One region of the Actinokineospora spheciospongiae genome, then DNA from elsewhere that is predicted to be linked to it. Evidence: riboswitches for the same ligand, from Rfam matches in the RefSeq annotation. Region 1 holds a riboswitch; the other holds the start of a gene.
What was found. Region 1 has a riboswitch for cobalamin ahead of DFQ13_RS20150 (FecCD family ABC transporter permease). Riboswitches for the same ligand answer to the same signal wherever they lie in the genome.
Positions count from the first base shown of each region.

Region 1 (7,038 bases):
CGGCCGTTCCGGTGGCCGCCGCAGAAGCGGGCGGGGTGGTGTGGGGAGCGTGCCCCGGGGCTCCGGTGGTCGACCCCCGGCAGGAGTGCGCGACTGTCCGGGTCCCGATGGACTACGGCGCGCCGGACGGGGATCAGGTCGAGCTGGCTGTCTCGCGGATTCGGACCGCGAAGGCCGGGTCGCGGCGCGGGGTGCTGCTGCTCATCCCGGGCGGACCGGGCGGTTCGGGGATCAACCGGCCCAGCGCGTACGTCTCGCGGTTGCCGGTCGAGTTGCTCGACCGGTACGACCTCGTCGGGTTCGACCCGAGGGGGGTCGGGCGGAGCACGCCGGTGTCGTGCAGGCTGGCGGGTGATGACATCGCCCCGGCCCACCTCTACCCCTGGCCCGCGCCGGACGGGGACATCGCGGGCAACGTCGAGCGGGCCCGGCGGATCGCCGAGACCTGCGGGCGCGACGGCGGGGAGCTGCTGCGCCACATCAGCACCCGGAACGAGGCGCGGGACATCGACCGCATCCGCCGGGCACTCGGCGAGGAGCGGATCTCCTACTGGGGCGTCTCGTACGGCACCTATGCGGGCGCGGTGTACGCCACGATGTTCCCCGAGCGCACCGACCGGGTCGTGCTGGACAGCAGCGGTGACCCGAATCCCCGCCGCGTGGCGCGCGGGTGGGCGGCGAACTACGGCGTCGGTGTCGAGGACCGCTTCCCGGACTTCGCCGCGTGGGCTGCGGCTCGGCACACCGAATACGGGTTGGGCGCGGACGCGACCGCTGTGCGGGAGACGTTCCTGCGGCTCGCGGCGGGCCTGGCCCGGCAGCCGCTGCCCTGGCCCGGCGCCAACCCGCCGTGGCTGACCGGCAACGTCCTGCGGAGCACGATGCTCCCCGCGCTGTACTCCGACGCCGATTTCCCCCGGCTCGCCGGGCTGATGCGCGCGGCGATGGCGTCCGGGCCGCTGCCGAGCCTGCCCGCGCCGCCGGAACCCGTTCAGCAGAACACGACGGCCGTCGCCATCGGCACCCTGTGCAACGACGTGGAGTGGCCTGATTCGGTTCGCGCCCACCAGCGGGACGTGGACCGGGACCGCCTGGCGCACCCACTCACCGCAGGGATGCCGGTGAACATCTTCCCCTGCGCGTTCTGGCCCCACCCGCCTGCCGAGCGGACGACTCGGATCACCCCGCGCGGCCCGTCGAACGTGCTGCTCGTGAACAACCTGCGCGACCCCTCGACACCGCACAGCGGCGCCTTGCGGATGCGGCGCGCGTTCGGCGACCGGGCCCGCATGGTCAGCGTCGACTCCGGCGGCCACGGCGCCTACCTGGCCAACGGCAACGCCTGTGGGGACCGGACCGTGACCGCCTTCCTCGTCGACGGCACGCGCCCGGCGCACGACGTCCTCTGCGGGACGTGACAGCGGAATCCCGGTCCGCGGAATTGGAGAAAGGCGGCGCGCTTTTCGGACAAGGGGCCGGTTCCTGCGGCGGGTGACAGGTTTCGGGGCGGCATTTGTCAGGGCGTGGTGGACGCCGAGTCCAGGGGTTCGTGCTCTGTTCCTGACAAAGCTGGTGAATCGGTTTCTGGTGTTCGGGGAATTATGATCGCAATTCCCCCGTTCCGCACATTGTGTATTGCGTTCAGGCGTTCGACCCGAGATGGTGGCGGGGAGTCCATCCGGCGGGACACCAGAGGAGCAGTCGCGTGCGAGAACACCGTCTCGTCCTGGTGGGGATGGGGGCTGACGCCGCGAACCGGGAGACCGATCTGCGAATCCTGGCCGAGGAGGTGGGGGCCAGGGTGGCCTACCTGCAGCTCGGCGCGCCGACCCTGCACGACGTGCTCGACGACCTCGCGGCGACCGAGCCCGGTTCGCTCGTGCGCCTGGTGGCCGTCCCCACGGCGGGGACCGTCTCGCCCGCGCGGTCGTGGTTGCGGCGGGTCGCGGGGGACTGGGTGCGGAGGTTCCCCGGGGTGCTGGCCATCACGGTCGCGGACCGGGCGGTGACCGGGGAGGAGGCGGGTCTGTCCTCTCCCGCCTGGGACACCGCGCCGGGGCACGGCCGCCACGTCCTGGTCTGCCACGGACCGCGGTGCAGCGCGCGGGGGGCCGCCGAGACCGCCGAGGCGCTCGCCCGCGCCCTGCGCGAGCGCGGGGTCGGTGTGGACGGGGTGCTGCTCACCCACACCGGCTGCCTCTACCCCTGCAACCACGGGCCCGTGGTCGCGGTGGCCTCCGACGACCAGTGGTGGGGGCCGGTCACCGCGCAGGGCGCGCGCGACCTCGTTGCCGCCTGGGCCGCCGATCCGCGCAGCGGCGCCCGCAGGCCCGTCAGCAGGCCGGGCGCGCTCGCGGAGGCGCTGCCGCCGCCGCACGGGCAGGGCTGAACCCGACCGCGGGCAACAGCCACGGCCACGTCACACGGCCACGTCACACGGCCACGTCACACGGCCACGTCACACGGCCACGTCACACGGCTCTGTCCCCGGCGGCCGGGACCGTGTTAGGTTCTGCCCGAGCCAGTCGTGCCCGCAAGGCCAGGGAACCCGGTGCGAATCCGGGACTGTCGCGCAGCGGTGAGGGTGACCGGCGGAACACGTGCCACTGGGCCCCGGTGCCCGGGAAGGCGTTCCGGCGGGCTGAACCCGAGTCCGAAGACCTGCTGGCTCGGTCGTCGACCGATCGGGCTTCGCGGATGAGCCCCTGGCGAGAGCGGGTTCGGCGTGCGCGTCGTCGTGTGGCGTGTCCGGTAGCGGGACGCGCAGGGTGCCGACCCTGCCCCTGGTGCTGGCGTTGTCGGTCTGCCTGGTCCTGAGCATGGCGGTGTCGCTGACGCTCGGCTCGGAGTCGCTGCGGCCCGCCGGGGTGTGGCGGGCCGTCGAGGCGGGCCTCACCGGCACCCCGGGCCCCGACCGGGTCTACGACGCCATCGTGTGGGACCTGCGGGCGCCGCGGGTGGTGCTGGCGGCGGTCGTGGGCGCGGGGCTGGCGGTGGCGGGCGCGGTCGTGCAGACCCTGGTCCGCAACCCGCTGGCCGACCCGTACCTGCTCGGCGTCTCCGCGGGCGCCGGGGTGGGCGCGACGCTGGTCATCGTCGCGGGGGCGTTCGGCGGGCTGGGGGTCTGGGGGCTGTCGGCCGGGGCGCTGGCCGGGGCGGTGGTGGCCGCGCTGCTGGTGTTCGGGGTGGCGCTGGCCCAGGGCGGGTTGACCCCGTTGCGGCTCGTCCTCACCGGCGTGGTGCTCTCCGCGGCGTTCTCGTCGGTGTCGAGCTTCCTGGTGTTCGTCGGGGACGAACCGGAGGCGACGCAGGCTGTCCTGCACTGGCTGCTGGGCAGCCTGTCCGGGGCCACCTGGGACAACACCGGCCCCGCGCTGGTCGCCGTCGCCGTGGCCACCGCGGCGCTGGTGGGCGTGCACTCGTGGCTCGACGCCCTCGCCTCCGGCCCGGACGTGGCCGCCGCGCTGGGCGTGCCGGTGCGCGGGGTGCGGATCGGGCTGTTCCTGCTGTCCTCCGTCCTGGTCGGGGTGCTCGTGGCGGTGTCGGGCGGCGTCGGGTTCGTCGGCCTGGTGGTGCCGCACCTGGCCAGGGTCGCGGTCGGCGCGCGGCACGCCGCGGTGCTGCCGGTCGCCGCCGTCGGCGGCGCGCTGTTCCTGGTGTGGGTCGACGTCGTGGCCCGCGTGCTGGTGCGACCGCAGGAGATGCCGCTGAGCGTGGTGACCGGGCTCATCGGCGCGCCGGTCTTCCTGGTCCTGATGGGACGCAGGCACTACAGCTTCTCCGGGGGCGGCCGGTGACGTCGCTGCGGTGCCGCGGGGTGCGCTGCGAGGTCGCGGGGCGGACGGTCGTGTCCGGGGTGGACCTCGACGTCGAGCCGGGGCAGATGCTCGCGCTCGTCGGGGTCAACGGCAGCGGCAAGTCGACCCTGGTCCGCGCGCTGAGCGGGCTGCGCGCCCCGGCCGACGGCGTGGTCGCCGTCGGCGGGCGGGACCTGCGCACGTTGCCCGCCCGCGAGCGCGCCCGGCTGATCGCCTACGTGGGCCAGGAGGAGACACCGCAGGAGGACCTGCTCGTCGGGGAGATGGTGGCGTTGGGGCGGGTCCCGCACCGGCGGCCGTGGGCGCTGGGCCGCGACGAGCACGCGGTCGTCGCGGGCGCGCTGGCCGCCGTCGACCTGGCGCACGCGGTCGACCGGCGCTGCGACCAGCTCTCCGGCGGCGAGCGCCGCCGGGCGATGCTCGCGCGGGCCCTCGCGCAGGGCGGTGGGCTCGTGGTGCTCGACGAGCCCACCAACCACCTCGACGTCGGCCACCAGACCCGGCTGCTGGAGACGCTGCGCGGCCTCGGCCGAACCGTGGTGGCCGCCATGCACGACCTGCCGCTCGCCGCGGCCTACTTCGACCGCGTCGCGGTCCTGCACCGCGGCGCGCTGCGCGTCGTGGACGCGGCGTCGACCGCGTTGTCCGCCGCCACGGTCGAGGAGGTCTTCGCCGTGGCCGCCGCCCGGATCACCGACCCCGGGACCGGGGCTGAGCACCTCGTGCTCGGCCCCGGTTCCGCACCGCCGCACCCCGTCGAGACGAGGACCGACCCATGAGAACGAACCGACCACGCCCGCGCGCCCTGCTCTGCGCCGTGCTCCTGACCGCGGTCCCCGCCCTCGCGGGGTGCGGCGGCGGGGAACAGCCCGCCGCGGCGAACCGGGTCACGGTGGACAACTGCGGCGAGCAGGTCCCGTTCCCGAGCCCGGCGCAGCGGTTGTTCGTCAACCAGGGCAACCGCGTCGCCACGGTCCTCGCCCTCGGTGCCGCGGACCAGGTGGCCGCGGTGAGCAGCCTGGGCGACGACCGCGCCGTGCTCGGGGCCGCCTACGGCACGGAGGTGGTCGACGGGCTGAACCTCACCACGGACGGGCAGCCGTCGCTGGAGAACGTCGTGGCCCAGCGCGCCGACGTGGTGGTCTCCTGGTTCAGCGACGGCGCCGACGTGACACCGGACCGGTTGGCGGCGCGGTCGATCGCGGCCTACCAGTCGACCGAGGGCTGCAAGCGGGGTTCCGGTGACGCGCGCGGCACCGTCGAACCCTGGGCCGCCCTCGACACCGACCTGCGCAACCTCGGGCGGATCACCGGGCGCGACCGGGAGGCGGAGGCCGCGGTGGCCGACATCGGGGCCCGCCGCGACGCGCTCGCCGCCGCCCCCGCGGCGCCGGACCGGCCGACGGTCTTCCTGTTCGACCGCGGCACCACCGACGTCTACTCCAGCGGGGCCTTCGGCGCCCCGCAGGCGATCATCGAGGCCGCGGGGGCGCGCAACGCCCTCGGTGACCTCCAGGAGTCCTGGACCTCGGTGTCGTGGGAGCGCATCGTCGCCGCGGACCCGGACTTCATCGCCTTCGTCGACTACAAGCGGCAGTCCTACCAGGACAAGGTCGACGTCCTGCGGACGAACCCCGCCACCAGGGACCTGCCCGCCGTCGTCGAGGGCCGGTTCCTCAACCTGCCGTTCGCGATGTGGACGAGCAGCCCGCTGAACATCGACGCCGCCGAGCACCTGCGCGCCGGGTTGGAGTCCCGGGGCCTGCTGCCGCGCAGCGGGGTCGAGCCGCGCCTGACCCTCCCCGGCTGACCGGTGCCCCGGCGGCGGGCCGAGCGGGCCGCGCCGCCGGGGTCAGGTCAGCGCAGCCCGACGACGATCCGCTCCTGCAGGTCCTGCCAGACCACGCCCGCCTCGGCGAACCCGGCGTCGAGCAGCGCGGCCTCGGTGAACCGGTGCGAGGCACCCGTCCAGTCGCGCGAGCCCTCCGGCCACAGCGTCTCGCGCAGGGCGAGGGCGTCGGCCAGCCCGGGCTCGGCCCGCACGGCCTCCCACCACTGCTCCCAGGACTCGGCGCCGCCCTCGAACGCCTTCGTGCGCCGTCGCAGCGCGAGGGCGTCGCAGGCCGCGCGCAGCCTGCTCCCCTGGTCGTGCGGGAGGTAGTCGGCGTTGAGCAGGACACCGTCCGGTCGCAGGAGCCGGAAGGCGCGGCGGTAGGTCGCGGCGAGGACCGAGGGTTCGAGCCAGTGCAGCGCCGTGCTGGAGAGCACCGCGTCGAACGAACCGTCCTCGCCGAGGCCGTCGGCCCACCCCGGGTCGCGCAGGTCGGCCCGCACCCAGCGCAGCCTGCCGTCGAAGTCGCCGAGGGCGCCCTCGCCGATGGCCAGGAGCACCGGGTCGACGTCGACCGCCACCGCCCGCGCCGAGGGCAGCCGCTCCAGCAGCCTGCCGCTGATCGCGCCGGGGCCGCAGGCCAGGTCGAGCACCACCAGGTCCTCGGCGGGCCGCAGGTGGGTCAGCACCTCGAACAGGACCTCGTACACGCGGTCGCGGTCGGCGATGTAGGCGGTCTGCTGGACGTCCCACCGGCGGTACAGGTCCGGCCTGGGGTCGATCGGGTCGAGCGTGGTCACGGGCTTCCTTCCGGGTGAGTGCGCCGGGGCGCGCGGGCCGACCTCATTCTTGTCCCTTGCCCGCCGCGGCCGGTTCCGCCGGGGACACCGCGCCCGCCAGCCGGGAGAAGGCGAGGTGGACCTGACCGGTGTCCGGGTCGGACCAGCGGTGCGACCGGACGCCGAAGACCTCGGCGACCAGGTCGGTGGTCAGCACCTCGGCGGGCGGTCCGCCCGCGACGACGCGCCCGCGGTGCAGGACGTAGACCCGGTCGCAGTGCCCGACCGCCAGCGCGAGGTCGTGCATGACCGTCAGCGAGGCCACCCCGAGGCCGCGGACCAGGTCGAGCAGTTCCAACTGGAACCGGATGTCGAGGTGGTTGGTCGGCTCGTCGAGGACCAGCAGGCGCGGCTGCTGGGCCAGGGCCCTGGCCAGCAGGACCCGTTGCTTCTCGCCGCCGGAGAGGGTGTCGTAGTCGCGTCCGGCCAGCGCCGAGACCCCGGTCTTGGCCATGGCCTGCGCGCAGACGCGCCGGTCGTCGTCGGTGTCGCGGTCCACGGGCCCCTTGTGCGGGTTGCGGCCCATGGCGATGACGTCGGCGACCTTGAG
Region 1 is NZ_QHCP01000007.1:145,525-152,562, reverse strand. Features, by position in the region: gene DFQ13_RS20160 (alpha/beta hydrolase) at 1-1,418, shown strand, start outside; gene DFQ13_RS20155 ((2Fe-2S) ferredoxin domain-containing protein) at 1,706-2,389, shown strand; cobalamin riboswitch at 2,506-2,683, shown strand; gene DFQ13_RS20150 (FecCD family ABC transporter permease) at 2,769-3,797, shown strand; gene DFQ13_RS20145 (ABC transporter ATP-binding protein) at 3,794-4,597, shown strand; gene DFQ13_RS20140 (ABC transporter substrate-binding protein) at 4,594-5,628, shown strand; gene DFQ13_RS20135 (class I SAM-dependent methyltransferase) at 5,676-6,449, opposite strand; gene DFQ13_RS20130 (ABC transporter ATP-binding protein) at 6,493-7,038, opposite strand, start outside.

Region 2 (7,038 bases), on a different contig from region 1:
CTGCCCGCCCACCACGCCCAGCACGCCCCGGCCGGTGGGCAGGGCGCCGATGGCCGCGCGCACGTCATCGGGGACGCCCGAGTGCAGCAGCTCGGTCAGTTCGCCGTCGGGCCCGAGGACGCCGAGCGCGCCGTAGCGGGCGCCGACCAGTTCGCAGCCCACCGCCACGACGCGGCGCAGCACGTCGGGCAGGGACAGGTCGCTGGCCACCGACAGCACCGCGCCGAGCAGGTGGCGCATCCGCTCGTGCGACATCTCCGCGGCCACGGCCCGGTCGACCAGGCCGCGGAAGAGCGCGTCGCGGGCCAGGTGCGGGGCCTGCGGTTCCGTCCGGTCGGCAGGCGGGTCGACGGCCGGGCGGCGCCGCGGGTCGTGGGGCACCGGGTCGTTGTCCGCCGCGTCGTGGTTCACGGTGGCACCGGGCTCGGCGCCCGGTCCGCCCATGTCACCCACACCCGTGTCCAGCGCGGCCTCCCACCCGTCTCGGCGAAACCGACCCCCGCGCCCGGTGCGCGTCGGGCGGTGGCGGCCCGGTCAGCGCCCGCGGAGGTCCAGGCGGCACGCGTAGACGCCCGTCGTGGGCGTGATCGGTGGGAAAAGGATCGCGGACTTCCCGCCGCCGCGCAAGATCGGGCGCGGAATGTCACCTCAATGCCGGGTGGTTGCCATTCGCCGCGCCACTTCTCTTGTCGGTGGGTATTTTTCGGAATTCGGGAAAGGAAGCACGGAACGTCATTCGTCGCGCTGTCCCGCCGGGCTCAGCCAGCGCAGCGACCACCGGCCGGGGCCGCCGCGCAGCACCGTCCGCGACAGCGGCACCACGTCGATGCGCCAGTACGCGGCCGGGTCGGCGCCGAGGGCGTGCACCAGCGCCGCGCGCACCACCGACGGGTGCGTCACCGCCACCACCGGCGCCGGGTCGGTGGGCCGCTCGTCGAGCCAGCCGCCCACCCTGGCCACCAGGTCGGCCAGCGACTCGCCGCCGTGCGGGGCCGCGGCCGGGTCGGTCAGCCACCGGGTGACCGCGGCGGGTTCGGCCGCCGCCACCTCGTCGAGGGTGCGCCCCCGCCAGGCACCGAAGTCCAGGTCCCGCAGCCGGTCGTCCACCGAGGCCGCCAGCCCCAGCGCGGTGGCGGTCTGCGCGCACCGGGTCTCCGGTCCGCGCAGCGCCACCGCCACCCGGCCCAGCCCGGCGGTGGACACCGGCCCCGGGTCCGACAGCGGTTCGTCGACCGGGAACGCGGCCACCCGCGTGGCGGCGGTGGGGCCGTGGCCCACCAGGGTCAGCCGATTACCCACCGGCACCCCTTGAGCTGGACGGATGATGTTGCCCACCGCGGACGCGGGCGCGTTGACACTGCAAGCGGCGCTCCCATAGGTTTCGGGACTGACCGAGATGGTATGGGGAAGCCGGTGTGATCCCGGCACGGCCGCGCCACTGTGATGGACCGGGCAACCGCTCCACAGTCAGACCCCCAGCCATCGACACCCCTGGACCCATCGGGCCGCGTGCAGCCTGAGGAGGCACCCCATGACGACGCATGCCGTCGCCACCCCCGTCCCCGTTCCCGTCAGCATCCCGGTGCGGCAGATCCTGCCGTACGCGCTCTTCGTCGGGATCATCTCGCTGATCGCGCTCTACTTCGTCGGCGCCGAGCAGGGCGCGCTCGCCGTGTTCGACGGCACCTACGTGCACGAGCTCGTCCACGACGCCCGCCACCTGCTGGGCTTCCCGTGCCACTGAGCGAGACCGGAACCGATCGAGCGGCCACCTCGGCCGCGCTGGACGTCCGCTCGTTGCTGGTGTGGGGCCTGCTCGCAGGCCTGCTCGGCGGTGTCCTCGCCTTCGGGTTCGCCGAGGCGTTCGGCGAACCGTCGGTGGACACCGCCATCTCCCTGGAGGAGCAGGGCGGCGCCGCGGAGCACTCGCACGACGACGGCGCCGCGGCAGGCCACAGCCACGGCGAGGAGGGCGCGGAGGAGGAGGTCGTCTCCCGGTCGTTCCAGTCCACCGGCGGCCTCGCCATCGGCACCGTCGTCTACGGGTTGGGCCTCGGCGGCCTGTTCGGGCTGGCGTTCGCCTTCGCCTACGGGCGGCTGGGCACCGCGAGCCCGCGCGGCACCGCCGTGGCCGTGCTGGGCATCGGCTACACCGCGGTCGTGCTGGTCCCGTTCCTGACCTACCCGGCGAACCCGCCCGCGGTGGGCCGGGGCGAGACCATCGGCGAGCGCACCGGCCTGTTCTTCGGCATGGTCGGCATCTCGCTGGTGCTCGCCCTGGTGGCCGTGGTCGTGGGCCGCAAGCTGGCCCAGCGGCTCGGCGGGTGGACTGCGGTCCTGGTCGCCGGGCTCGGCTACCTGGTGCTGGTGACGGTGGCGGCCAAGCTGCTGCCGGACTTCCAGGAGGTCCCCGACGGCTTCCCCGGCGCCACGCTGTGGGAGTTCCGGATCGCCTCGCTGGGCACCTCGGCGGTGCTGTGGGCGGGCATCGGGATCGGCTTCGCGGCGCTGCTGCACCGCGGGCTCACCCGCGCCCGCTAGACCATTCGCACCACTGAACCCCCGTCCTCGGCGCGAGGACGGGGGTTCAGTGCTTCCCCCGGAGTGAAAGGTTCGTTGGCGGGGTCAGGCCGTGTAGCGGCGCACGGTCTCCGGGTGGATGACAACGCGGAGCAGGTCGGTGGCCAGCATCGCGGCGAGGTCGTCGGCCCGGTCCGGGCCGTCGGGGCTCCAGTAGCGGGCGGCGAGGCGGGAACACAGTCCATGCGCCCCGTCGGTCTCCACCGTGGTGCGGCCGACGATGGACACCCAGCGCTCGCGTTCACCCACCGGGGCCGCGACGACGATCGCGGCGCGCGGGTCGCGGCTCAGGCGCCGCACCTTCAACGAGCCCGGCTCCGTGAAGAACTGGACCTTCCCCTCGGCGGTGGTCTCGAACCACACCGGTCGGGGCTGCACCGGTTGCGGTGCCCCGGCCACGGACAGGAACCCGTGCAGGGGGCGGGCGAGGAAGTCGAGGTCCTCGGTGGTCAGGGAACTGGTGGCGGTGCTCATCGCGGTCCTCTCAGCGGGGGTGGGGGTCAGCGCTGCCAGGCGCCCGCCGCCGCGGCCCGCACGGCGTAGTCCTCGAAGGTCCGGGGTTCACGCCCCAGCACGGTGGCGACCCCGTCCGCCGTCTCGGCGATGATCCCGCTCTCCATCAGCACGAACATCTCGGCGACGTGGTGGGCGTCGGCCTCGGCCCAACCCTGCTCGACCAGTGCCGCGGTGTACTCGGCGGGGGAGACCTGCTTGTAGGTGATGGGCAGCCCGGACGCCCGGGAGATCAGTTCGGTGGCCTCGGCGAAGGTCAGTGCGCGCGGCCCGGACAGCTCGTAGACCTTCCCGGCGTGCCCGTCGGGCTCGGTCAGCACCGCGGCCGCGACGTCGGCGACGTCCTCCAGGTCGATGAACGGCTCGGGGACCGCACCGGCCGGGAGCGCCAGCTCGCCCGCGACCAGCGGGGCGTGGAAGAGGTCTTCGTCGAAGTTCTGGTCGAAGTTCGACGGCCGCAGGACGGTCCAGTCCAGTGCCGAGCCGCGCACGGCGTCCTCGGCCGAGCGCATGTCCAGCCCGAACGCGGAGTCGCCCCAGGTGTCGGCGCCGCGCCCGGAGAGCAGGACCAGCCGCCGCACGCCCGCGGCCTCGGCCCGCGCCACGAACCCGTGCACCGGCCCGGGCACCGTCGGGGCCACCACGTAGGCGGCGGTGACGCCCGCCAGCACCGCGTCCCAGCCGTCGGGGTCGGCCCAGTCGAAGCCGGTCGAGCTGGACCGGGAGGCGGCGCGCACCGGTGTGCCGCGCAGCCGCAACCGGGCGGCGACCCGCCTGCCGGACTTGCCGGTGGCACCGAGGACGAGGGTGTTGTCGTTGCGCATGACAGGAATTCAACGGCACCGCCTTGGACGAATCCATGGGCAAGAAGCTGGATTGCCTTTGTGATCGTCTAACCTCGGTGGGGTGGACGCGTTCGGAGACCTCTTCCGGGGGATGCGGGCCCAGGGCTCGCTGTTCGCAGGCACGACCCTGTCGCCGCCCTGGTCGCTGCACTTCGTCGACGGTGCGCCGCTGACGCTGTGCACCGTCCTCGGCGGGGCGGGCTGGATCGTGCCGGAGGGCCACCCGCCCGAGCGGTTGCGCGCGGGGGAGACGGTCATCGTGCGGGGCCCCGCGCCGTTCACCTTCGTCGACGAGGTCGGCACCTCGGCCGAGCCGGTCGCCTGCGGTGAGCACTGCACGACGCCCGAGCAGGGCGGGACCCGGCACCGGCGCGGCTGGAACGACGACAGTTGCGGCGACCCCGGTGCGGGCGCGACGACGCTGATCGTCGGCGCCTACCCGGTGCGCGGCGAGATCAGCCGCAGGCTGCTGGACGCGCTGCCGGTCGTGCTGCGGGTGGCCCCCGGCGGCGGGTCCGACGCCGTGCTGGACCACCTCGCCGCCGAGGTCGCCGTCGACACCCCGGGCCAGCAGGTGGTCCTCGACCGGTTGCTGGACTGGCTGCTGGTCTGCTCGGTGCGCGAGTACTTCGACCGGCCCGGCGGTGAGCCGCCCGCCTGGTACGCCGCCCAGCGCGACCCCGTGGTCGGCGGCGCGCTGCACCTGCTGCACGCCGAACCGGCGGCGCCGTGGACGGTCTCCGCGCTGGCCGACCGGGCCGGGGTGTCGCGCTCCACCCTGGCGAAGCGGTTCGCCGACCTGGTCGGTGAACCACCGCTGACCTACCTGACCCGCTGGCGCATGGCGCTCGCGGCGGACCTGCTGGTCGAGCGCGAGGCGACGACCGTCGCCGAGGTCGCCCGCACGGTGGGCTACTCCGACGCGTTCGCGTTCAGCGCGGCGTTCAAGCGGACCCGGGGCGTGAGTCCGAGCGAGTTCCGCCGTTCCGACCCCCTCCCGGGGGTGGGAGGTGATCGGCGAGCAGTTGCGCCAAGTGCCGGGAGGAGCCTCCGGTCAGGTCGCTGACCTGGGTGCGGCAGGAGAAGCCGTCGGCGAGGACCGGGCGGGGGCGGGCGCGCAGGGCGGGCAGCAGGGCGGTTTCGGCGACGGCCACCGACACCTCGTAGTGGCCGCGTTCGACGCCGAAGTTCCCGGCCAGCCCGCAGCAGCCGCCGACCGCCTCCACCCGCGCGCCCGCCCGGCGCAGCAGGGCGGCGTCGGTGTCCCAACCCAGGGTGGCCCGGTGGTGGCAGTGGGGTTGGGCAACCACGTCCACATCGGACAGATCGGGCGGCGACCAGCCGGGGGTGGCGGTCAGCAGCTCGGCGAGGGTGACGGTGAGGGCCTTGACGCGGTGGGCCCGGGGGTCCTCGGGCAGCAGGTCGACGGCGTCACCGCGCAGGACGGCGGTGCAGGAGGGCTCCAGGCCGACGATGGGGATGCCGTCGACGATGGCGGACCCCAGGGCGTCGAGGGTGTGGCGGAGCCTGCGGCGGGCACCGTCGAGCTGGCCGGTGGTGATCCAGGTCAGGCCGCAGCAGACCTGGCGGATGGTCAGCTCCACCGCGTACCCGGCCGACTCCAGCACCCGGATCGCGGCGACGCCGACCTCCGGGGCGAACGCCTCGGTGAACGTGTCGACCCACAGCAGCACGCGCCGACCCGACACCTCGGGCCGACCGGCGGCGACACGCCGGAATCGGTGCCGGGCGAAGCGGGGCAGGCCCCGGCGGCTGTCGATCCCGGCGAGGCGCTTGACCAGCGGATTGTCCAGGACGGCGTTGGCCAGGCGGGGCAGCCTGCCCGCCACGGCGGCGGCGCGCGGGAGCCAGCCCAGGGTGTAGTGGGTGATCGGGCGCAGCCTGCGCCGGTAGCGGTGGTGCAGGACCTCGGCCTTGTACGTGGCCATGTCCACCCCCGCCGGGCAGTCGCGGGCGCACGCCTTGCAGGACAGGCACAGGTCCAGCGCCTCGTGCACGGCCGGGTCCGCCCAGCCGCGCACCAGGTCGCCGCGCACCATCTCCTGCAACAGGCGGGCACGGCCCCGGGTGGAGTGCTGCTCGGCGCCGGTGGCCAGGAACGACGGGCACATGGCGCCCCCGGTCGCGGTCAGGTCCGCCCGGCAGCGGCCCACGCCGACGCAGCGGTGCACCGCCCGGGTGAGGTCACCGGAGTCGTGCGGGAGGGCGAAACCGCCCCCGGGCACCACCGGCAGCTCCGGCCCGACCCGCAGGTCCGCGTCCACCGGGGCCGGGTCGACCAGGACGCCGGGGTTGAGCCCGCCGCCGGGGTCCCACACCGCCTTGACCCGCGCCGCGACGGCCAGCGCCTCGGCGGAGTACACCCGCGACAGCAGTTCCCCGCGCGCCCGCCCGTCGCCGTGCTCCCCCGACAGCGACCCGCCGTGGGCGGCGACCAGGTCGGCGGCGTCCAGCAGGAACGCGCGGGTGCGGGCCGCACCGCCGGGGGAGCGCAGGTCGAAGTCGAAGCGGCCGTGCACGCACCCGTCGCCGAAGTGGCCGTAGAGCAGGCCGTCGTAGTGGTGCTGCGCCAGCAGGGCGTCGAGGTCGCGCAGGTAGGCGCCCAGCCGCTCGGGCGGCACGGCGGCGTCCTCCCAGCCGGGCCACGCGTCCGCCCCGCCGGGGGTGCGCCCGGCGAGGCCGACACCGTCGGAGCGGATGCGCCACAGCGCGGCGATCTCACCCGCCCCGGTCAGCACCCGCCCGTCCACCGCGCCCGCTCCCGCCAGGACCTCCAGCGCCCGCTGCCGCGCCTCGGCCGGGGTCGCGCCACCGGTCTCCACCAGCAGCCACCCCGCGCCGCGCGGCAGGTCCGGCACGCCCGCCTGCCCGCGCCGGGCGGTGACCACGTCGACCAGGCGCCGGTCCATGCCCTCCACCGCCAGCGGGCCCAGCGCGACCAGCGCGGGCGTCGCGTCGGCGGCGGTGGGCATGTCCGGGTAGCCCAGGACCGCCAGCGCCCGGGCGGCGGGCGCCTCGGCCAGCGCCACCGTGGCGTCGAGGACCACGGCCAGCGTGCCCTCGGAACCGACCAGCGAGC
Region 2 is NZ_QHCP01000010.1:99,289-106,326, reverse strand. Features, by position in the region: gene DFQ13_RS24135 (GAF domain-containing sensor histidine kinase) at 1-444, opposite strand, end outside; gene DFQ13_RS24130 (histidine phosphatase family protein) at 733-1,299, opposite strand; cobalamin riboswitch at 1,360-1,515, shown strand; gene DFQ13_RS24125 (CbtB domain-containing protein) at 1,532-1,744, shown strand; gene DFQ13_RS24120 (CbtA family protein) at 1,735-2,541, shown strand; gene DFQ13_RS24115 (pyridoxamine 5'-phosphate oxidase family protein) at 2,626-3,054, opposite strand; gene DFQ13_RS24110 (NAD(P)H-binding protein) at 3,081-3,917, opposite strand; gene DFQ13_RS35260 (AraC family transcriptional regulator) at 4,000-5,004, shown strand; partial or broken gene DFQ13_RS35255 (FAD-binding and (Fe-S)-binding domain-containing protein) at 5,900-7,038, opposite strand, start outside.
Region 2: it holds a riboswitch for cobalamin, as region 1 does, so the genes downstream of both, DFQ13_RS24125 (CbtB domain-containing protein) here and DFQ13_RS20150 (FecCD family ABC transporter permease) in region 1, are expected to answer to the same signal.